Regions from separate parts of the Pontibacillus sp. HN14 genome, predicted to be linked through region 2. Evidence: predicted binding sites of a transcription regulator. Region 2 holds the regulator's gene; the other holds the start of a gene.
The links. Region 2 encodes LexA, which represses DNA repair genes until DNA is damaged. Its sites were predicted from a motif close to CGAACATATGTTCG; they were not measured.
Positions count from the first base shown of each region.

Region 1: LQ226_RS14770 (YhjD family protein) is a predicted target of LexA. The motif match lies at 5,491-5,504, and genes of this name have one in related genera.

Region 1 covers NZ_JAJOLR010000004.1:266,045-277,370, forward strand. The annotation lists gene LQ226_RS14735 (ABC transporter permease) at 1-293, shown strand, start outside; gene LQ226_RS14740 (ABC transporter ATP-binding protein) at 271-1,068, shown strand; gene LQ226_RS14745 (SCO family protein) at 1,114-1,701, opposite strand; gene LQ226_RS14750 (M48 family metallopeptidase) at 1,861-3,060, shown strand; gene LQ226_RS14755 (DUF3939 domain-containing protein) at 3,652-4,113, opposite strand; gene LQ226_RS14760 (hypothetical protein) at 4,186-4,329, shown strand; gene LQ226_RS14765 (competence protein ComK) at 4,468-4,998, shown strand; gene LQ226_RS14770 (YhjD family protein) at 5,069-5,470, opposite strand; gene LQ226_RS14775 (TVP38/TMEM64 family protein) at 5,718-6,365, shown strand; gene lepB (signal peptidase I) at 6,419-6,964, shown strand; gene LQ226_RS14785 (MFS transporter) at 6,985-8,139, opposite strand; gene addB (helicase-exonuclease AddAB subunit AddB) at 8,216-11,326, shown strand, end outside.
Region 2 covers NZ_JAJOLR010000001.1:675,525-686,850, reverse strand. The annotation lists gene LQ226_RS03475 (ATP-binding protein) at 1-584, opposite strand, end outside; gene LQ226_RS03470 (DUF2621 domain-containing protein) at 858-1,289, shown strand; gene LQ226_RS03465 (CcdC family protein) at 1,326-1,826, opposite strand; gene LQ226_RS03460 (response regulator) at 1,878-2,234, opposite strand; gene LQ226_RS03455 (Na(+)/H(+) antiporter subunit B) at 2,261-2,689, opposite strand; gene LQ226_RS03450 (cytochrome c biogenesis CcdA family protein) at 2,753-3,454, opposite strand; gene LQ226_RS03445 (hypothetical protein) at 3,647-3,874, shown strand; gene LQ226_RS03440 (YneF family protein) at 3,934-4,155, opposite strand; gene sirA (sporulation inhibitor of replication protein SirA) at 4,227-4,664, opposite strand; gene tkt (transketolase) at 4,879-6,873, opposite strand; gene LQ226_RS03425 (DUF896 domain-containing protein) at 7,114-7,347, opposite strand; gene LQ226_RS03420 (YneB family resolvase-like protein) at 7,439-8,089, opposite strand; gene lexA (transcriptional repressor LexA) at 8,393-9,022, shown strand; gene glnA (type I glutamate--ammonia ligase) at 9,203-10,540, opposite strand; gene LQ226_RS03405 (MerR family transcriptional regulator) at 10,577-10,987, opposite strand; gene LQ226_RS03400 (C39 family peptidase) at 11,126-11,326, opposite strand, start outside.

The DNA of each region.
Region 1 (11,326 bases), on a different contig from region 2:
TTATTATCGGTGAAGGGGTGTTCGGACGTAAGTCGATCGCTCGTACAACACTTGCTGTTGTATTAGGAGCTGTCTTATACCGAATCATTCTGGCTGTGGCTATGCAGGTCGAGTTTGTGAAAGCCAGTGATTTAAAGTTAATTACGGCTATTATTGTAACAGGAGCCCTTGTTATTCCGACATTCTCAAGTCAGCTTAAAGAAAGAATGGAGCGCAGGCGTCAGCAGAAAGCTTTAACAGCAGAAATGAGACAAGAAAGGGGACAGGACGTTGTTAAACCTCAAACAGATTGAGAAAACCTTCTATAAAGGGACACCAGATGAGAAACGCGCGATTGACGGGGTATCTCTGACGCTTGAGGAAGGAGACTTCCTCACGGTGATTGGGAGTAATGGGGCAGGGAAGTCTACCCTTTTAAACTTGATTGCAGGTGTCTTGTTCCCTGATCAGGGGCTTATGGCAGTAGATGATTTAAATATGACCTACCTCCCTGAACATAAGCGATCGAAGTGGATTGGCCGAGTGTTCCAGGATCCCATGGCTGGTACAGCCCCTCACATGACGATAGAAGAGAACCTGACCTTAGCCCTTGGACGGACAAAGAAGCGGGGGCTTGGACGTGGGGTAAGCGCAGCCAGGAAGAAAGAGTTCAAAAAGCTTCTTCAAGATATGAACGTGAATCTCCATGACCGTCTCAACACACAGGTCGGACTGTTATCAGGAGGAGAACGTCAAGCTCTTTCACTATTAATGGCGACTTTTACGGAGCCGCGTATTCTCTTGCTTGACGAACACACAGCCGCGCTCGACCCAGCCCGAGCTGAACACATTACATCGATAACAAGAGACGTGGTGGATAAGCACCAACTGACGACGTTAATGGTCACGCATGACATGGAACAAGCACTCTCCCTTGGAAACCGCTTGATTATGATGGATGAAGGCAAAATCATCTTTCATGCAGACGCGGAAGAAAAGAAACAGCTAACAGTGGCAGACTTATTAGAAGCCTTCCAAAAAGCTCGCGGCAAATCATTAGCCGATGATAAGACGTTGTTGCAGAAATAAAAAAGAAGAGCATTTTCCTTTTCGGAAAATGCTCTTCTTTTTTCGTTAGTTCACTAGATCCATCACAGTGTTATACACTTGGTCTTTATTAAAAGCCTCTCCCATTGGAAACTTTCCTACAAGATAATTATCCTTGTCGAGAAGGTAAGCGTAAGAAGTGTGGACAAGGTAGTCTGTGCCATTATCTTTAAAGAGAAAACGGAACGGTTCAGCTAGTTTCTTTGTGTCCTCAACAGATCCTCGTAAAAAGATCCAGGACGGGTCTTCGGAAGCCCCGAAACTCTTCATATACTCTTGTAGACGTTCGTTTGTATCATTCTCCGGATCGATGGTGACGGTTACAAATTCAACTTGATCTCCGTATACACCTTTGTCTTTAAACTGTTCTTTCAAATGCATCATGCGTTGAGTCGTAAGAGGACATACATCCGGGCACTTCGTATACATAAATTCAACAATCCGAACCTTTTCATCCATAGAAGCTAAATCATATTCCTCTCCTTGTGCGGTATTCATCGCTACACCTGTCGGAAGTTGAACGCCCGCATCACGCCAGAATTGCAAATAAGATATTCCAAGACCAATTCCAATGACTAATAAAGAAATAAAGACAATGTACCATTTCTTTTGCATATCCATTCCCCCTGTAACCGTTGTGCTTACTTCTATATTACTAGAGTGACCACAGTGGTAATAGGGCGATCAGTGAACAACTCGTTACAATATTATGGCAACAAATTGAATTTTTTGGACGGATGTTTGTACAATAGTAAGAGAAGAGGAGAGGATGTCTTGAAGAAATTAATCGGAGCTTATGGTATCTTTTTAGTCCTGTTATGGGTGTACTTTGGATGGTTCTATGAAGTGGATACATATGTTGATTCGAGATACGCAGCGTACCGCCATGCATACTCATTCACTGTTCTAACGTTCCCATGGATTGTATTACTCGCCTTTATCTTGTCTGGTTGGCATAAAGGAATGCTGAGTCGAATAGAGAACCGGCTTAAGAGGAGGTGGATCCAGTCGTTTAGTTTTGGGTTGATCTTAATGGCAGTGATCCAGCTTCTTTCACTCCCCCTTGATGCACTCGGGTTCGCGATGTCTAAGAATGCTGATATAAGCAATCAGCCTGTGTTGGATTGGATAGTGGAGTGGAGTATTCAAAGTGGGTTCTTTATAGTTATGGTAGCAGTTTTGATCACGGTATTTCGCAGTTTGATCCGCAAGTTTCCGAATAGATGGTGGCTCGTCTTATGGTTGATCTCGCTCCCCATTGCTTTCTTCATTATTTATGTCCAGCCGATCTGGATCGATCCTTTATTTGAGGATTTCACTTCCCTTGAAAGTGGTGGGTTGAAAGATTCCATTGTAGAATTAGCAGGTGAGGCAGGGATCGATGAGAACCACATTTACCAAGTCAATATGAGTGAAAAAACATCAACCTATAATGCGTATGTAACCGGAATAGGCGCGCAAAAGCGAATTGTATTATGGGATACGATGCTCACTGGAATGAGCCAGAATGAAGTGTTGTTTATATTAGCTCATGAGATTGCCCATTATGTGAAACATCATGTTTATATAGGAGTAGCGGGCTATGTCTTACTTAGTTTTGTCCTTTTATGGAGCCTTTCTGCCCTTTATTCCGTTCTGTACCGAAATGCACATGACCGCCTTCAGTTGCGTGACCGTTCTGACCTAAGAGCTGTCCCTGTATTATTGCTTCTAGTAACGTTACTCATGTTTGTAACACAGCCAATCAACTTATATGTGTCTAGATACATGGAACGTTCGGCTGATCGTTATGCAATCGATCACACGGAGAATCTGCAGCCAGCCCTCGAGAGTTACCAGGCTTTAGCAAGGGAGTCTAAGAGTGATTTATCTCCATCGAATTGGATTGTGTGGCTGAGATACACCCATCCTCCCCTCGGTGAAAGGATTGAACGGATTCGAACGGAAATGATGGAGCGTGAGCAGGGCGATTGATTCCCGCAGGAAAATATACTAATATAACTTGTAAATGATTGCTCGTTGTGAGAAAATTTTACACGTAATTTGGAAAAATGCGAAACGTCAGCGGGTAGAATTTTTGGAATATTATGCAAAACCCGCAAACGGTTGCGTGAAACCGCAAATGTTTTTCGGTTACTTTTGACCAGGATTATATTAGAATAGACTCAAGACAAATTAAACGGCCTCGTTTTTTTGTAGGACATTCGTTGTCTGCAAAAGTCGTAGCCCGTTTATGGAGTCTTGTTTGTTTGTATGTATGTTGTTGAGCGTACATGCAAGGTGAACGAGGTTTGTCGTCATGGACTAATCGTTCACAAGTAATTCCCTCACTCAAAAGTTAACCAGTCGTCTCTTTTTGGCCAATGCCTCGATCGCATTGGCCCTTTTTTTATGCTTAAAACAGAAAACTAGCTCCGTTTCGTAATGTCGTAGGTTAGTCGGATTTTTTGTTTGCGAAGAAACAACCCAGACCAGAGCTTTTATACGAAAGGAGCTAGATGGTAGTAGGTTATCCAAAAGTTTGTGGACGTATACATGAAAGAAGCGATTGAATGAACCCTTATGCTATTCACTTGGCTTTTTATACGTAATCATATGCTCCTCATCTGTCATGTAAAAGTCCCGGTTGGGTCTTTCGTGGAGGAGACCGGCGTTTTCGAGCTTGAAGTAATTGACCTTTAAGTATGGGTCGTGCTCTATTACAGGGAGTTCTTTATTTTGCTGTATATAATGGTCAACGGCTCGTTGGACCAGGTCAAGGTCTAAGGCAAGTTGCTGGTCTTGTTCCTCGAATAGTTCATACGTTTCCTTCGACATGTAATAGGTGTTCTTTGGGATTCCTTTGAGGTAAGGAGCTAAGAGATTATAGTCGAGTGTGAGGTCTTCGTTAATAACCGTTCGTAGTTCGACTCCGTCCGGGAGGTGATCTGAAAATTCATGGATGGCTTTTCGGACTTCTTTAAGGGATAAATCTTTTATTTCAAGCTGCTCTTGATCTTCATTTTTCTTTTTCTTATTCCACCACATTTTGTGTCACTCCAATCTGATTAATTATATGGGGAGAGCGCAATCTAAGAGGGAGAGAAGGAGGTGTAAGTCATGGGAAATGGCCCTCTTACAGAGCTTGAAATCAATACATCGCTGAATCCTGACTTTGGGATGAATGATGATGGTTTTTTACTACATGCGAAGGATGTAGATGAATGGGAATTGCCGACTGACCCTGACTATTGCGGGGCGTAACCTCAGTATAACAGAAAAAATTACCATTATGTTTGATGCAGAAATTCAATTTCTGTCGGATTGTAAGTGATTCACTCCATATATGGATTATTTTGGTACAATGAAGGGGTAGTTGAAACCAAAAGAGAGGATGAAGGTATGGATATGTGGAAAGAGAGGTACGAAGTGTCTCCGTTCACGCAAGCTGTTCTGGCTGATGAAAGAGCAGATGGAAAAATGATCTCACTTGTGATGGAGGGAGAGGAATCCTTTTATGTGAATCAATCGCCAAAGCACATTGTGGATTATGCATGTAAATACTTTGGATCGAGTTTGAAAGGTCGACAAGCCGGAACAAGAGATGTAACCGGTATTACACACAAAGCCCCAATCGCCATTGACCCAATGAGCGGTATGTATTTCTTCCCTACGATTTCTCCTCAAAATGTAAATTGCTCCTGGATTGCTCATTCCCATGTGGACATGATTGAACCTGCCGGCCATCAGCAGACACGGTTAGTCTTTAAAAACCAACAATCCGTAATTTTAGATGTATCTAAAGGGACGATCTGGAATCAGATTCAGCGTACAGCCCAGTTCCGATACAAATTAAACGACCGCTTGCAATATGTCTCAAAGCCTCAATTTGACCATGTTGCTGAGCCCCCTTTGTTTCATCCGAAAGCCTAATAGACAGTAGAGACGCCACTTCTGGCGTCTCTTTTCTTTTTTAGAGGGTGCTTTTCCTGGAATAGTGGGGTTAAGAAGATTCTTCCGTACTGCTAGCCAGTTTCCCGTGAGTGGGCTGCATCACTTTCCGCATTAATTCATACATAATCGTTTCGACGTGTTTCCGAATGGCTGGGTTAAAGTAATTTCGTTTTTCTTCGTGACTCCCTGAAATAAACAGGTAAGAGGAGAATGATTCATTTTTGGATAGGAGCATCACATCGAGTTGGCGAGATTTCATTAGGCCTCTTAAATACCTTCGTTCTGATTTTGCCTTATGGGCCATTTTTCGTAACAATTCCATATAAGGTTCTTTAATTTTGAATGACCCTTGTTCTATGGTGTGCGTGTCTTTCTCGATGACGAGAATGGCCATGGATAAGAAGAGGAACCTTGAGGCAAGCTCTCGATCTTCTTCACTTAAGTACCGCATGTTCGTTCCCTCCTGTAATGAGAACATATGTTCTATTATAACGTAATTTTATGAAGAAACAAATAGATGTATGTTGGAAATGGTATCCATGTTGTAAAAAAACATGTTCGAGATGGGGGAAGTAGGTTTCTTTTCACAACATTGTGGCTACCATTTATAATAAGATTATGATTGTTTTGATAAATGAGCAGAGCATTGGAAAAGGCGATCCTTATTGAAGCTTATATCGCTGTTAGGAGTTAGAATGATGAATATTCAAGACTTGGACTTAGAAGCGTTAAAACAAATGATTAAAGATGACACGTTTGATGATTTTATTATGCAACTGTTGCAGCAGTACGAGGCATTGGGCCCTTTGCCAGGTATTTTGCTTCCGATGTTCGAAGCATTGCTCCCTTTTTTACCTCTCTTTATTTTTGTGGTAGGAAACTCAATTGCATACGGATTATTTAAAGGTTTTCTATTCTCATGGATCGGAGCGGTTCTCGGGGCTGTATTTGTCTTCTGGGTGATTCGAAAGTTAGGACAGAAGAGATTCTTCTTGTTTATAAGACGGAATAAGCAGGTGCAGCGGGTAACAGAATGGCTTGAGCGTCATGGGTTCGGTCCGCTCTTCTTGTTAATGTGCTTCCCTTTTTCTCCTTCTGCGATTATTAATGTAGTAGGGGCTTTGTCGAAAGTAAGTTTTCAGCAATTTGTACTAGCTGTTGTGTTAGGAAAAGCTGTTATGATCTTTACGATTTCCTATGTGGGGCATAGCATTACGGAATTTGCAAAGAGCCCTCTTAAGACGGTGGTCGTGGGAATTTGTATAGCGATATTTTGGATTATCGGGAAAGTGATTGAGCGGAAGTTGCAGCAACGCTCTCACGAAAACGTAAGTGCGAACGATTAGGGCAAAAAGAATGTGGGTAAAATGATAGTAGTACAATTTCTGGAGGAGAAATCATGACTATGAAAAATGCCTGGAGATGGTTTCGGACCATTGTATTCGCTATCGCCCTTGCCCTGGTATTTCGTTCGTTTTTGTTTGCAAGCTACGTGGTTGAAGGGGAATCGATGCAACCCACGCTTTATGATGGTAATCTATTAATGGTGAATAAAGTCGTTTATGATCTGCAGGACGTCGGTCATTCGGATGTGATTGTGTTTCATGCGAATGAGAAAGAAGACTATGTCAAGCGAGTCATTGGCTTACCTGGAGATACGATTCGGTATGAAGATGATACATTGTATTTGAATGGTGAAAAGGTAGACGAGCCATACTTAGATCCTTTTCGGGTTAATGATGGAAAGCCGTTAACGAAATCATTTAGCCTTGAGGAGATTGAAAATGGTGCTAAAAAGGTACCGGAAGGACATATTTTCGTCATGGGAGATAACCGAAGGGAGAGCTTAGACAGTCGGTACTTCGGGTTTGTTCCTATTGATACGATTGTAGGGAAAGTGGATGTTCGCTATTGGCCGATTAGCAAACTAGCCCTACGTTTCTAACATAAGAGAGCACTCTATCCTTATTTGGATAGAGTGCTCTTTTTAATGCCTCCTCCCATACGAAAGCTAATAAAAGCTAAGCCCATAAAGAGGATGGCTGTGGTGAGGAGGATGGTTGGGAGTGGGATTAGGGAGGCGGCTATGCTTCCGATGCTTGCTCCTGTTAAGAGGGTGAAGGAATAGATGGAAACGGCGCTGGCTCTTGAGTGCTGGCTGAATTGGCCGACTAGTAGGATGACCATTGGAATTGTGATTGAGGTGGAAGCGATCATTAGAATCGATGCGATAAGGAGCGTCCATGTGTGGAGCGCGAGTAAGGGTAGTGAGAAGCCAATGGTTAACGTAAGGAGTCCGAATCCTAATACAAATGGGGCCCCGAAGCGTTGTTGCAGGGGGCCAGCGAAGAAGGCGGGTATGATTCCGACCAGACCGATCATTCGAAATGATTGCAGGGAAAAGGGGATGTCGATCTCTCCTCTGGCAATCATCCACTCAAAACTTCCGTAAAACATCATGACAGTGAACAAGAGAAAAAAAGCAATTCCATATAGTTTTTGCAAGGGTCTGAACTGAAAAAATGATAAAATAGGAGATAATGAAAATAACGTTTGAAAGGGTTTGGGCTTCGATGGAACGAGAGACTGTTTCATGAATAAAAAGCAAATGCCATAAAGGATAAAGAAGCCGAAAAAGACCGACCGATAAGATCCGAAGCGTGCCAATTCAACGGCGATCATTTGCCCAAAGATCCCAGCGATCAAAAAGCCGGTATTGATCATAGCGATGACAAACGCTTGTGTTTTTCCATGAAAATGTTCAAAGGAATAAGCAAAGGCTGTCGGGGCAAAGCTTGCAGCAAGTATTCCTTGTAAAGCTCGCAGTACAATGAATAACCAATAGGTTGGCATAAGACCGACGAGGACTGTAACAACGGCAAGAGAAGCCATTCCGGTCAGGAGAACTTTTTTGTGTGGCAGTTTATCGGCTAACATGCCAAAGAAGAACAGTCCAATGGCATAAGGAAATATAAACATGGAACTGCTGAGAGAGGCCTGTGAGTCAGATAGGTGATACAGCTCTGCGATTTGAGCCTGAAGAGGGAGCATGGTGTAAAGGTTGCTTGCGATAAAGATACCGGTGAAGATCAGAGCTGCTGCCATACGCTTTGGTTTCATCAGATCACTCCTCTATACAATCGTAGTCGTACTGTATGCAAACCTTTCGAAAACGTTCATAGAGTGGAGGTAAGGAATGAGTATACGATTTTTATTAGGAAGAGCTGGTGCTGGAAAGAGTACACAGTGTCTTGAAGAAATAAGAGAGAGCTTGAAAGATTCTCCTCAAGGGGCTCCGATTCTCTATATGGTACCGGATCAGATGACGTTCCAGCAGGAATATGCCCTTTTGAAGCAAGAAGGTATTGAAGGAAGTATTCGCGCTCAAGTATTTAGTTTCTCCCGCCTTGCCTGGCGTGTGCTTCAGGAAACAGGTGGCGGAACGAAGAAAATGATTAGTTCTACAGGCGTTCAAATGATGCTTCGTAAGATCACGGAAGAACGGAAATCAGATTGGAATGTGTTCCAAAAAGCAATCGAGAAGCAAGGATTTATTGAACAATTAGAAACGATGATTACGGAGTTCAAGCGTTACCGTATCACTCCGGATTCGTTGAATGAATATATAGGATCCATCGGAGATTATAAGCACCCATACGCTGGTGAAGAGGCGTTGCAACATAAACTAGAAGACTTATCGTACATATACGAGCAACTTATGATCGCCCTTCGTGAGCAATATATCGATAGTGAGGACCAACTGCAGCTCCTTGCAGAGAAGATTGAGGAAGCAGACTCCCTGAATGGAGCTGAAATTTATCTGGATGGTTTCCACCGATTTACCCCGCAAGAACTTGTTGTGTTACAAGCGCTGATGAAGAAAGCGAAACGTGTCACGATTGCTTTGACATTAGACCAGCCGCGCTACGGGGAAATTGATGAATTGGATCTTTTCCACCAGACGGCTCATACGTTTCAGGATTTAGAGCGAACCGCACGAGAAATAAATGTTCCGGTTGATGAGGTGAAATATGTCTACGGCGGGGAAGGACGGTTTGAGCGACGTCCGGCATTTGAGCATCTCGAGCATTATTTTACAACAAGACCTGCACCTGGATACCAGGAGCAAGCTCCAATTACAGTCGCTCAAGCGGTTCATCCTCGTGCTGAAGTAGAAGGGGTCGCTCAAGAAATTATTGAACTTGTGCGTGATCATGGATATCGCTATCAGGATATGGCTGTTCTTATTCGTGAGCCTGATGTTTATCATGACCTTATTCAAACGGTGTTTGAAGATTACCGGATTCCGGTGTTTATTGATGAGAAAAGGACCATGCTGAACCATCCACTTGTTGAGTTTGTGAGATCAGCCCTTGATGTCATAGAAGGCAATTGGCGCTATGAGGCGATTTTCCGTTTGTTAAAAACAGACTTCTTCCCACTAGGGGACAAAAGGGATCCCCTTACACAAGATGCGATTGATGAGCTTGAGAATTATTGCCTCGAGTACGGCGTCCGGACGAAGAAACGCTGGATTAGTGAAGAGCCCTGGAGATACAAGCGTTTCAGAGGATTCGACCATTTATCGCAGACGGATGAGGAGAAAAAGAAAGAAGAACGCATTAATCGGCTACGCGATCAGGTCGTGAAGATTCTTCTTCCTTTCGATGAGCAAATCCGGGAAGCTTCTACAGTAAAAGAACGTTCTCAAGTTCTGTTTCAGTGGCTTGAAGAACTACGAGTACCCGGTACGCTGGATCATTGGCGTGACTGGTATGACGAACGGGGGCAGATTGAGAAGTCCCGTGAACAGGAACAAGTGTGGGATGCTGTCATTGGACTAATGGACGAAATGGTTGAAATGATAGGGAATGATAAGATTTCCTTACAACTTTACCGCACCACAATGGAAACGGGCCTTGAATCGTTAAACTTCGCTCACGTTCCGCCGAGTATGGACCATGTTATTGTCGGGAGCGTAGACCGCTCGCGTATTACAGGAATTAAGAGTGCGTTTCTCCTTGGGGTAAATGAAGGCTTATGGCCGATGAAGCCACAGGCGGAAGGAATGATTTCTGAACAGGAACGAGAACTTCTGGCTGAACACGGTGTGCAACTTGCCGATAGCAGTAAGCGTCAGCTGCTCGATGATCACTTCTATGTGTATCTCGCCTTTACAGCTGCTTCTGATTACTTATGGGTCAGTTATCCTCTTAGTAATGAGGAAGGGAAGGCGAAGGTTCCTTCATCTATGGTTAAACGTATGAAAGAACTATTCCCTCACTGTGAGGAGAAGGCACTTCTTGAAGAAGGAGATGATCATGAGGAGACGGAACGATTTATTACCACTCCTCAGAAAACGCGTTCTGTCCTGACCGCCCAATTGTCTCGTTACTTAAGAGGATATCCGATGAAGGATATTTGGTGGGATGTGCTTGACTGGTTTATTGCTCATGACACGAATTCCATTGATACGAAGCGGGTTTTACTAAGCTTGTTCTATAAGAATACACCATCCAATTTAGGGCGTAACACGACGGATCATTTGTATCCGAAGCAGGTCAATGCGAGCGTGTCACGTTTAGAAACGTACTATCGCTGTTCATATCAGCACTTTGCTAAGTACGGTCTTGGATTACAAGAACGCTCTGTGTATAAGCTTGATGCGCCAGATATTGGACAGTTATTCCACGAGGCGTTAAAGCAAATTACAGAGTGGATTCAGGTAGAGGGGCGCGACTGGAATAGTATTACGGAGAACGACACAAATCAGTATGCACAAAGAGCAGTACAAGAGCTATCTCCAGTGCTGCAACACCAGATTCTCTATAGTTCAAACCGTTATCAGTACATTCAGCAGAAATTGCAGGATGTCGTTGCTCGAGCGGCTCATATGCTCAGTGAACAAGCGAAACGAAGTCAATTCGCACCCGTAGGGCTTGAAGTTGGATTTGGTCCTGAGGAAAAGATCCCGCCAATGACGCTTGATCTTGCCAATGGCTTTCAGCTCATGCTGCGAGGACGAATCGACCGTGTGGACCGGGCTCAAGCAGATGAGGGGCTTTTACTTCGTATTATTGACTATAAGTCGAGTGCAAAAGGCCTTGATCTCGTAGAAGTTTATTACGGCTTAGCCTTGCAAATGCTTGCCTACTTAGACGTCGTTCTTTCTCATTCAGATACATGGCTCGGCACACAGGCAACGCCTGCTGGAGTCCTCTATTTCCATGTCCATAACCCAATGATTTCAGGATCACAGCTTCTTCAAGACACAGAAATTCAGGACGAGCTCTTTAAGAAGTTTAAA
Region 2 (11,326 bases):
TACTCGTCTTTACCCTCAATTCCTGCTTCAAGAAGCTGCAAAAAACCTTTCAAAGAAGTGAGAGGGTTACGAATTTCATGGGCAATACCGGCTGCTAGTTGACCCGCAACAGACATTTTCTCTGAACGAATCATCATTTCTTCCGCTTCTTTCCTATCAGAAATATCCCTGATAACCGCAATGACAACATCATCTCTTGTTTTTGGATCATATACAGAAGAGGAGACAACCTCTACCCAAATGTATGTTCCTGAACGATGTTTTACTTGCACTTCTGAGGTAACAAGGTCTCCTTTTTCATTCTTTCGAAGAGACTTCATTAAACGTATTTTATCTTGAGGAGATACGTAATCCAATATATATGTACCTAATAGTGCATCTTTTGTATACCCGATTAATCTCTTAGAGGAAGCGGTAACATATTGAATAGCTCCTTGGTGATCACACACACTGATTAAATCAAATCCATGTAAATCAATCCACCTTTGGAATACAGGTGGAAGATCAGCCAATGAAGTATAAGATACCCAATACGGATCTTTATAATGATAGTCTGTTGGGGATTGCTCTGATTTCTCTTTCATCCTACCTGCCCTCCTCTTCCTTACAACACATAATAACATTTTATCCCACAAAATTAACATCGTTCAAGAAAAGTACTTAAAAAACTTCAAATAATTAGTAATTATGATAGCTGATGACAAATATTCTCTGTTCTTTGACATTCTATTCTCCAGCAGATGATTTATTCCTGTCGATTATCCAAAATGAGGTATAAAATCATCAGGCGTATTGAATCCTAATAAGAGCTGTCTTATACTAGTAATAGGTATGATTACAACGGAAAAGGTGATTGCATGAACTCTACCTTTGCTTTATTTATTCTTGGATGGACCGTCGTTATGGTAGCTCTATTAGCGATAGGTGGCTACTTTATGTTTCGTAAATTCTTAAAGCGCTTACCTAAAGAAGACGGGAAATCTATCATTGACTGGGAAGAACATTACATTGAAGAAACTTTACACATGTGGAATGACGAACAAAAAGCATTCCTAGAAGAACTTGTAACACCGGTACCAGAATTATTCCGAGATGTAGCCAAACAAAAAATTGCAGCTAGAATTGCCCAGGTTGCTCTTCAAAAAAAAGCTAAAACGATTACTCAGGATATCATCATAGAAGGTTATATTCTTGCCACACCCAAAAGGGATCATAAATTTTTGAAAAAGACCCTCCACGAAAAAAATATCGATGTTCAACCGTATCAACCTTTGTTTGAACAATCCTAACCCACATAAAAGCCTGCAACGTAAAGTTGCAGGCTTTTATGAGTTTGAAGCATTCCATTTCTTATTCACTTGTGAAGGTAGCTCTTTTCGTAAACGAAGGTATTTAAACAACATAGCGATACGCCATGTTAAAATCATCCCAAATGCAAGAAGAAAGAACATACCACTCGTTTCCCCGAGAGAAACCGTTTGTCCAATGATTAATTTTAATATAATCCTTAAAATAAGCAATCCAAATAGAATAAACACAAAAGCTTTTGAGGGCTTTAAATAAATGTTATCTTTTCGGATCTCAAATGTGGACGTCTTAATTAAAAATAAAGAGAAAAATACTCCTACTGAAAAGGCCTCTAATACTTGCATCCACTCCACCCTAAAGGGCTCAAACACAAACATAAAAGCCCCTGTACTCATAAAGAAGGGTGGTAAAATTATTTTTTTAACCGATGCAGGCCTCCTTGAAGCCCTCATCCGAATGAATATCATTGTAGTCGCCATTAAGGCTGCTCCTACGGTACTGGCTATTGCCCAAAACATGAAATCAACCCTCTTCGAATGTCTTAATCTTATGTATTAGCTTGACGCTATTTATAGTACCCGGTTGATCGCGTCAAGGACTCTTGTTTCATCGAAGGGTTTCACGATGAAGTCCTTAGCCCCTTTCTCTATCGCTTCAACGACCATCTTTTGCTGACCCATTGCAGAGCACATAATGATTTTAGCGGATGGTTGAGAGGATAAGATGGAATCGACTGCTTCAAGTCCATTCATTTCAGGCATTGTAATGTCCATTGTAACTAAATCAGGACTAAGCTTATGAAATAAATCAATAGCTTCTCTCCCATCTTCTGCTTCACCTATGACGGTGTGATTTCCTTTTTCTATAATCGTTCCGAGTGTCATCCTCATAAATTTAGCATCATCGACAATTAATATGTTAGCCAAAGATGTCCCCCCTTGCACAATAAAGCTTATTGATCGTTGGCAATCGATAAAATAATGGTTAACGTGATTCCCACAACCGTTAAATACACACCTAAATCAAATAACATCGCTGTAGCTAATTCCATTTCGCCGAAAATAGGTACATGATGTAAGTGAGCAAATGTTTGACTCATAAATGGCTCATCAAATAAAAAGGAGCCGGATCCTGTTAGAACAGCAATCAATAATCCTACAGGTATAAGGTAGCGGAAATTAATAGGGATGATCTTATTCACTTGATCATAGCCATATGTCATATACATTAATACAATTGCCGCTGCTGTCATTAATCCTCCAATAAATCCTCCTCCAGGAGCATTATGCCCTGCTAAGAAGAGGTAAATAGAAAATGCCAACAAGATAAAAGCAATCAATATTGTTGTGGTTCGCAGTATTAAGTCGTTTGTTCGCATTATGTCTTCTCCTTTTTCAAACATACTTCTATCATAATATAAATGTAGCTTAAATGCCATCCTCGATTAGAAACCACTAAAGCCAAACAGACTCGCAAGATAAGACGTTAATTTTGTCATTAAGTCAAAGAATAAGAAGATCCCCATAAAAATCATCACATATCCACCGATCTTAACGATGCGAGCACTGTGTTGTTTAATCCAATTCATGCGTCCTATAAAGAAAGAAAGGATTAAAAATGGAACTGAGAAACCAAGTGAATATGTAATTAAGTAAAGCATACCACTCTCAGGATTTTGGGCTGCCAAGGTTAAAACACTTGCCAGAATAGGACCTGTACAAGGGGTCCACCCCATTGAAAACGCCATACCAATAAGAAGTGAGCCAGCATAGCCCCCAGGACGGTTCTTAAAGGTAATTTTACGATCTTTCATCAGAAATTCAAAATTAAACACTCCAATAATGACAAATCCAAAGAAGATGATTAAAATCGCGCCTAATTGCCTAATCAAATCCTGATATTGGTAAAAGAACTCCCCAATAAACGAAGTTGAATAACCAAGAAGGATAAAAATACTTGAAAAACCAATTAGAAAGAGAACCGTATGTAAAATACTTCTCCTATCAAGCATAGCATTCTCTGATTTCAATTCATTTACACTCATTCCTGTAATATAAGAGAGGAATGCCGGATATAAAGGCAATACACAGGGAGAGATAAAAGATAAAAAACCTGCTCCGAATGTCAAAAACAAATTAAGATCCATGTTAAAGCTCCTTTAATAATGGTTTCGATTAAGATAACTCTTCCACTTCCATTGTAAACAATTACATTTTGAAACTCTATCCTTCGCTATATTTAATAAATGACAAAATTGTGATTAAAAATTGAACAAATTGTGAATATAATGTATATTAAATTTATTCAAGGGAACCTTTAAAAAGAGGAGGACTACTGTATGGTACGGATTACGGCTTCCCTGCTTGCAAGTATGATCTTGTTGATTGTCCAATCTACCATCATTGTGGCTATAAAACCTTATGACACGATCGTTTACCATGACATGTCCTTGTTAGCTGGTGTTCTTACAATTAATTTTGTTTGGTCATTTGCTATATTGACTCAGCTAAAAAACTGGATCACTACTCATTACAATGAGAGAGATTCAAAGCTTCACAACCACTAATCCATAATAAAATCCTTCTCTTACACGGTAAGAGAAGGATTTTTTGTGCGTTTCGAAGTTTATTTTTGTTGTTGGTTATTCATAGCACGCATCATCTGATTAATTTTCTTCTGCGATGGCTTTTGTCCCATCTGCATCATCAATGTACGCAACATTTGTTCATTAATCGGTGGGTTTTTCTTTAAGTAGTTCATCATGTACTTTCTGGCAATAAAGAAGCCTAGTGCTACGCCAGCAAGTAACGTTACAATGGCAATAACAATTACCCAAACAATGGACATCGTACAAATTTCCTCCTTCATGTTGTCTCTCAAACATTATAGTAAATTGAGAAGGAGAATACAATAGCAGGCTAGAGAATCGCTTCCTTTTTAATAGGCGCAATCCATCCATATTGGCGCATATCCTCATCCATAATAAAAAATGAATGATTAAATGTTCGCAGCGTTTCAAATATTATGGTTTCCGCCTGATGAAGGCTCTCTGCTGTGATTCGCACCTCTCTGTCGCTCATTTGCGTTAACCTGATGTTTTGTCCTTTACATTGAATAATGAATGACATCTTATTTTTATAATAGGTCATTTCAACCGGTTTACGATTTTTCTCCGTGACGTAGTGGACTAACATATCTAGCGGAATGGGCTTTGTAACATACTGAAACTGTGTGCTTGATAGCGTCTGATCAGGGTTGTATTTCCATTCTTTCAAAAAATCAAATAACACATTGGTCTTATGAAAATAGTGGCTTGAAAATTCGTCCTTAATCCAAAATAAAGCATATTCACGCATAGCATGTCCCCCTTGTTAGAGACATTCTACCCGATCTGGAAGAAATTATGTGTCTAATTTCGTCAGCCAACTTGCGAAAGTTTTGTCGAATTCACAAATTGATATGCTTACTTCCGTACCAAGTCTCAGTAGCCACTACTTGTTCCAGTCGTCGTTTTGAAGAAATAGAAGAAAAACCTGTAAAAGAAAGTCTTTTACAGGTTTTTTATTGTTTTTACTTAAGCAGTTGTTCTACACGGCTCACTACATTATCGACAGTAAATCCGTATTCTTCCATCACTTGATCTCCTGGAGCTGATGCACCGAACGTGTCAATGCCTAACACATCTCCTTCAAGACCTACATAACGCTCCCAACCAAATGGAGAAGCCATTTCGATTGCTAGTCGAGCTTTTACGGTACTTGGAAGCACTTCTTCTTTATATTCTTTACTCTGTGCATTGAAACGATCCCAAGAAGGCATGCTTACGACACTCGCTTCAATACCCTTCTCACGAAGACTCTCTTGAGCGCGAACGGCAAGTTGTACTTCAGAGCCAGAGGCTAACAGAAGGCAATCTGCTTCCTCTTTGTTAGCAGGACTTACTACATATGCACCTTTTTTCACACCTTCATAACTTGTACCTTCAAGAGTAGGTAGTCCTTGACGTGTTAATACAAGGGCAGACGGAGTTGAGTTTGATTCAAGAGACAGGCGCCAAGCTGCTTCCGTTTCGATCCCGTCAGCAGGACGTACAACGGATAAACCTGGCATAGCACGTAGGGATGGCAGTTGCTCAATTGGTTCGTGTGTTGGGCCATCTTCCCCGACAGCGATAGAGTCATGAGTAAATACATACGTAACAGGTACCCCCATTAAAGCAGATAGGCGAACCGCTGGGCGTAAGTAATCACTAAAGACGAAGAATGTACCACCGTACACTTTTAGTCCACCATGAAGTGCCATACCATTCAATGCAGATGCCATCGCAAATTCACGTACACCAAACCAGATGTTACGTCCAGCATAGTTGTTACGAGAGAAATCTTCTTCTCCACTTACACTCGTTTTATTAGATCCCGCAAGGTCAGCACTTCCACCGAAGAAGTTTGGAACAGTCTTAGACAATGCGTTAATCATCTCACCAGAAGATGCACGAGTTGCCAGCTTATCTTCACCTGGTGTGTATTGAGGAAGCTCACTGTCCCAATTAGAAGGAAGTTCATCGTTTATCGCACGAGTAAATTCTTCTCCAAGTTCAGGGTAAGCTTCTTTGTATTGTTGGACTAATTCATTCCATTTTTGTTCTGCTTCAGCACCACGTGCTTGAACTTTTGTTTCGAAGTCCTGGTATACTTCTGAAGGTACATGGAATGGTTCGTGTCCCCATTTATAGTGTTCTTTAGTTAGGTTCGCTTCATCTTCACCTAAAGGAGCACCGTGAGAGGCAGACTTCCCTGATTTATTAGGTGAACCATAGCCAATAACTGTTTTCACTTCAATTAGAGTAGGTTGATCCGTATTCGATTTTGCCTCTTCAATAGATTGGCGAAGAGTAGCAGTATCATTACCATCTTCAACTCGGATTACTTGCCAACCATACGCTTTAAAGCGATCCTCTACAGACTCTGAGAAGGAACGGTTTAGGTCACCATCTAATGAAATATCGTTAGAATCATAAAGAACAACTAATTTCCCAAGACCTAAGTGTGCCGCTAAGGATGCAGCTTCTTGTGAAACACCCTCCATTAAGTCTCCATCACCACAAATTGAGTACGTATAATGATCAACTACGTTGAAGTTGTCTTTATTATATTTAGCACTTAGATGAGCTTCTGCCATCGCCATACCTACAGCCATTGCAACCCCTTGACCTAATGGGCCAGTAGTCGCCTCAACTCCATCTGTGTGACCAAATTCCGGGTGGCCTGGTGTTTTTGATCCCCACTGACGGAAATTTTTAAGATCATCGATTGTTACATTATAGCCAGAAAGGTGAAGTAAGCTATATAGAAGCATTGAACCATGACCTGCGGATAGTACAAAGCGGTCACGATTAAACCAACTTGAGTTTTTAGGGTTTTGTTGCATGAATTCAGTCCAAAGTGTATAAGCCATTGGAGCTGCCCCCATTGGCATACCTGGGTGTCCTGAATTCGCTTTCTCTACCGCATCGATTGAGAGAGTGCGGATTGTATTAATAGATTGCTGTTCTGTTTGATGTGTCATACAATTGCTCCTTTCCATTTCGCTTAATGCGAACTATGTACAGTCTAAATACTATAATGAAATCGTTTAAGTGACAAGCATTCCAAGAAAAAGAGTCGAAAATTCTTTGTCTACACCAGCTTAAATTGCGTATAGAATGTCATTCTTATTCATATTTTGGCACTTAGTGGGAAAATATTGCATTAGGTTACAAATCCTATACAAAAGAAAAAACACACGAAGTGCCTTCGTGTGTTTACATTAATGTTTTTTATTACGTTCTTGTTCTTGCTTTAATTTGTCAGGTGTTACATCGTTACCTTCAGGGTCTACTACTTTCATTCCTTTTAGCTGACTCTTAAAGGAATTACGGAAGTTCTTCAGGTACTCCTGACGTAATTTTTGTTGTTCTTTTTGTTCAGTCATGGATAAGCCTTGTTGTTTGGATTTATGAGATAATTCGTTAATTCGGTTTAATTTATCTTGAGAAATCATTTATATGCTCCTTTACTTGTTGGAATCCAAGTAAAAAAGGCAAGGGTCCCATAAGGATGCTTGCCTTTCTACTATTTATATCGTAACGCGTTTAGGCTTTGTTTTCAAGTGAAACGAATTCTTTGTAACGCCTATGTACTGTAGCCTTAGATACATCAAATCCCATTCCTCTAAGGGTGGCTGCTATTTCTTCAAACGTCAAATTGTTCGATCGAAGACGAACAACCTCCTCGATCGGAAAGTCTTTTCTCTCTCGCCCTTGTGCTAGATGCTGATTAGAGAGGTTAGCAGCAGGATTATATCCTTTATCCACCGCACGCCTCATACCACGCTTAATCTTAATGTTATGTATTTTCCTTTGATATTCCTCTACAATTCCTACAATTTGCAAAACCATGGAGTCTGATTCAGAAAGTGTAAGCACTCCGTGGTGAGAAACAGCATAAACAGGGACTTCAAGTTTAGTAAGTTGATGAAACAAGGCAATTTTTGTATTCCCCCGCCCAAGCCTTGTCTCATCCTGGATTAGTAGCACATCCGCTTCTTCGTTTGCTAATATTTCTAAAACTTCTAAGATCCCATCTCGTTCTATATCATACCCGCTTGCCTGCTCTTCTATTGTTTTATGGATTTCAAATCCGTGTTTAGTAGCCAATTCTTCTAGTTCGATTCGTTGCCGTTTTAAAGACGAAACTTGTGCTTCCTTTTCTGTGCTGACGCGACAATAGATGATTGCTTTCATAGAATCTCCTTTTTTCTCTATCATATAGCGGTGTCCCTATTTAAGTAAAGCCTAACTTAAGAGTAACCCAATATACATAAAGGCTAAGCCGCCTGCAAATAACAAGAAATATACTATGTCTAGTTTTGATAGATTTTGAAACATATTCATCGCCTCCAGAAAATAAGAACTTTTGTTCGTGTCTACACATCATTATATACGAACATTCGTTCTTGTCAACACATTTGCGAACGAATGTTTGTATATCGTTTCCTATCATGGTATAATGACGGTAATAAATGATATGTACGAGGTGTAAAGAATATGACGAAACTATCAAAAAGGCAGGAAGCAATACTAGATTTCATTAAAAACCGTGTACTAGAAAAAGGCTATCCACCTTCTGTAAGAGAGATTGGTGAGGCTGTAGGACTAGCATCTAGTTCAACCGTTCACGGACATTTGTCAAGACTAGAGAAAAAAGGCTATATCAGAAGAGACCCTACTAAACCAAGAGCTATTGAAGTATTAGAGTTAGAAGAAGATGCCATCACTACCATTCCTAAAGGAGAAGCAACGTATGCTCCTGTAATAGGTAAAGTTACAGCAGGTATGCCAATTACAGCTATTGAAAACATTGAAGAGTATGTTCCTCTACCTGATACGCTTGCCGCACAAGATGACGATATATTCGTTCTTGTGGTGCAAGGTGAAAGTATGATTGAAGCTGGAATCTTAGACGGGGATATGGTCATTGTACGACGTCAGCAAACAGCACAAAACGGTGATATTGTAGTGGCTATGACTGAAGATGATGAGGCTACGGTCAAACGTTTCTTTAAAGAATCAAATCACATTCGCTTGCAGCCTGAAAATGCTACAATGGATCCAATAATTGTTCAAAATGTAAGCATTCTTGGAAAAGTTGTCGGATTATATCGCCATATTCACTAAACTCAATATAAATACGGAAACATTGAAAAAAGCATCGAATGATTATCATTCGATGCTTTTTCTTATATCACTATTAATAAATATCTGTTTGATCATTTTGTCTGTAAATTTTTTTGTAACAAGATGAGTATGTTAAAAAATAAAAACCCTCAACACCAATGGCATCAAGGGTTTTCAATCTTAGTAAGTTGATAAATACTGTTCGCGCTCCCATGGGTGAACCTGTGTACGGAACATATCCCATTCGATTTCTTTCGCTTCAATGAAGTGTTCAAATAAATGTTCGCCTAATGCTTTCACCATTATTTCGTCCTTTTTAAGCAATTCTAATGCATCAGAAAGGGTTGCCGGCAAGTCTTGAACACCGTGTTTTACTCGTTCTTCTTTATCCATTACATAAATATTTCGATCAACTGGGGTTGGAGCTTTCAAGCCGTTCTCGACACCATCTAGTCCAGCAGCTAATAGGACAGCCATAGCCAGGTATGGGTTCGCAGAAGGATCTACACTACGAACTTCTATACGAGTACTTAACCCTCGAGAAGCTGGGATACGAATCAATGGACTGCGGTTTTGACCAGACCACGCTACATAACATGGAGCTTCATATCCTGGAACTAAGCGTTTGTAAGAGTTAACAGTCGGATTCGTCACAGCTGTGAAATTCGTAGCATGCTTCACAATGCCCGCGATGAACTGATAAGCTGTTTGACTCAATTGCTGATCGCCCTTTTCATCAAAGAAAGAATTTCCCCCGTCTTTGAATAAGGACATGTTACAGTGCATTCCTGAGCCGTTCACACCAAAGAGTGGTTTAGGCATAAAGGTAGCATGTAAACCGTGTTTACGAGCTATTGTTTTAACGACGAGTTTAAACGTTTGGATATCATCGCAGTGCTTTAATGCATCTGCGTATTTAAAGTCGATTTCATGCTGACCTGGGGCCACTTCGTGATGAGACGCTTCTATCTCAAAGCCCATCTCCTCTAACTCAAGAACAATATCACGGCGACAATTTTCACCAAGGTCAGTTGGCGCTAAATCAAAGTAACCGCCACGGTCGTTTAATTCCATAGTTGGTTCGCCTTTTTCATCTAACTTAAATAGGAAAAATTCAGGTTCTGTACCAAGATTAAAAGCAGAGAAGCCAAGCTCTTCCATTTTCTTTAAGTTACGCTTTAAATTATAGCGAGGACAACCTTCAAATGGGGTACCATCCGGATTATAAATATCACAAATAAAGCGGGCTACTTTCCCTTTCTCAGATGTCCATGGAAATACAACAAACGTATCAAGATCAGGATACAAAAGCATATCCGATTCTTCAATGCGAACAAATCCTTCAATGGAAGATCCATCAAACATCATTTGGTTATCGAGTGCTTTATCAAGCTGACTAAATGGAATTTCTACGTTTTTAATAGTTCCTAATAAGTCAGTGAATTGCAATCGAATAAATTTAACGTTCTCTTCCTGGATCTTCTCCAGGATCTGGTCCTTAGTTAATTTAGCTGCCATAAGCGACTTTCTCCTCCCAGTGTACTTTAGTTTATATTAATGGAAGAATCGTGATAATTCTCCCTGACGCAACGATGATTTACCAAAACGGTTTGCTTGAAATAATTCATTTTTAAGCATTTTTCGTAATTCTTTCTCAGATAATTCTTCTCTTACCTCCTGAATTTCTTCTTCAGAGTATTCAGTTTGAGGTTGAGGTTGTTGAGGCTGCATCGATAACACTTGCTTAATACCAGCAAGATTAACCCCTTTTTCAATTAACGATTTAATTTCTAATAAACGATCAACATCATTGAACGAAAATAAACGTCGATTTCCATCGGAGCGAACAGGATGAATCAAATCATGTTCTTCGTAGTACCGGATCTGTCGCGCAGAAAGGTCAGTAAGTGATTTTACAATCCCTATTGGGAATAGAGGCATCGATCTTCGTAGTTCATCATTCATGATTTAGCCCTCCTTATCGTTACGTTTATTTATATTTATTGTATGTAATGATTCAAATTCTGTCAACACATGTTAGCTTTTTTTACATATTAAAAAAAGCCCTTATGGCGCAAATGAAAACCCATACATAATACCGGGTTACCTTTGAATAACTATAGCCTGGCTTCCCATCTGTTTAAAGGCTTTTTCAAATTGCGAACGATTAACTTTTTGATTCTTTTTTCCATATGGATTATTAATATAAACAGAATCATCCGTATAACCTGTAATGACCACACTGTGAACACTGAAGGTTACATCTATGGCACCTTGAGGCGTAAGCCAAGTTCTAAAATTGCT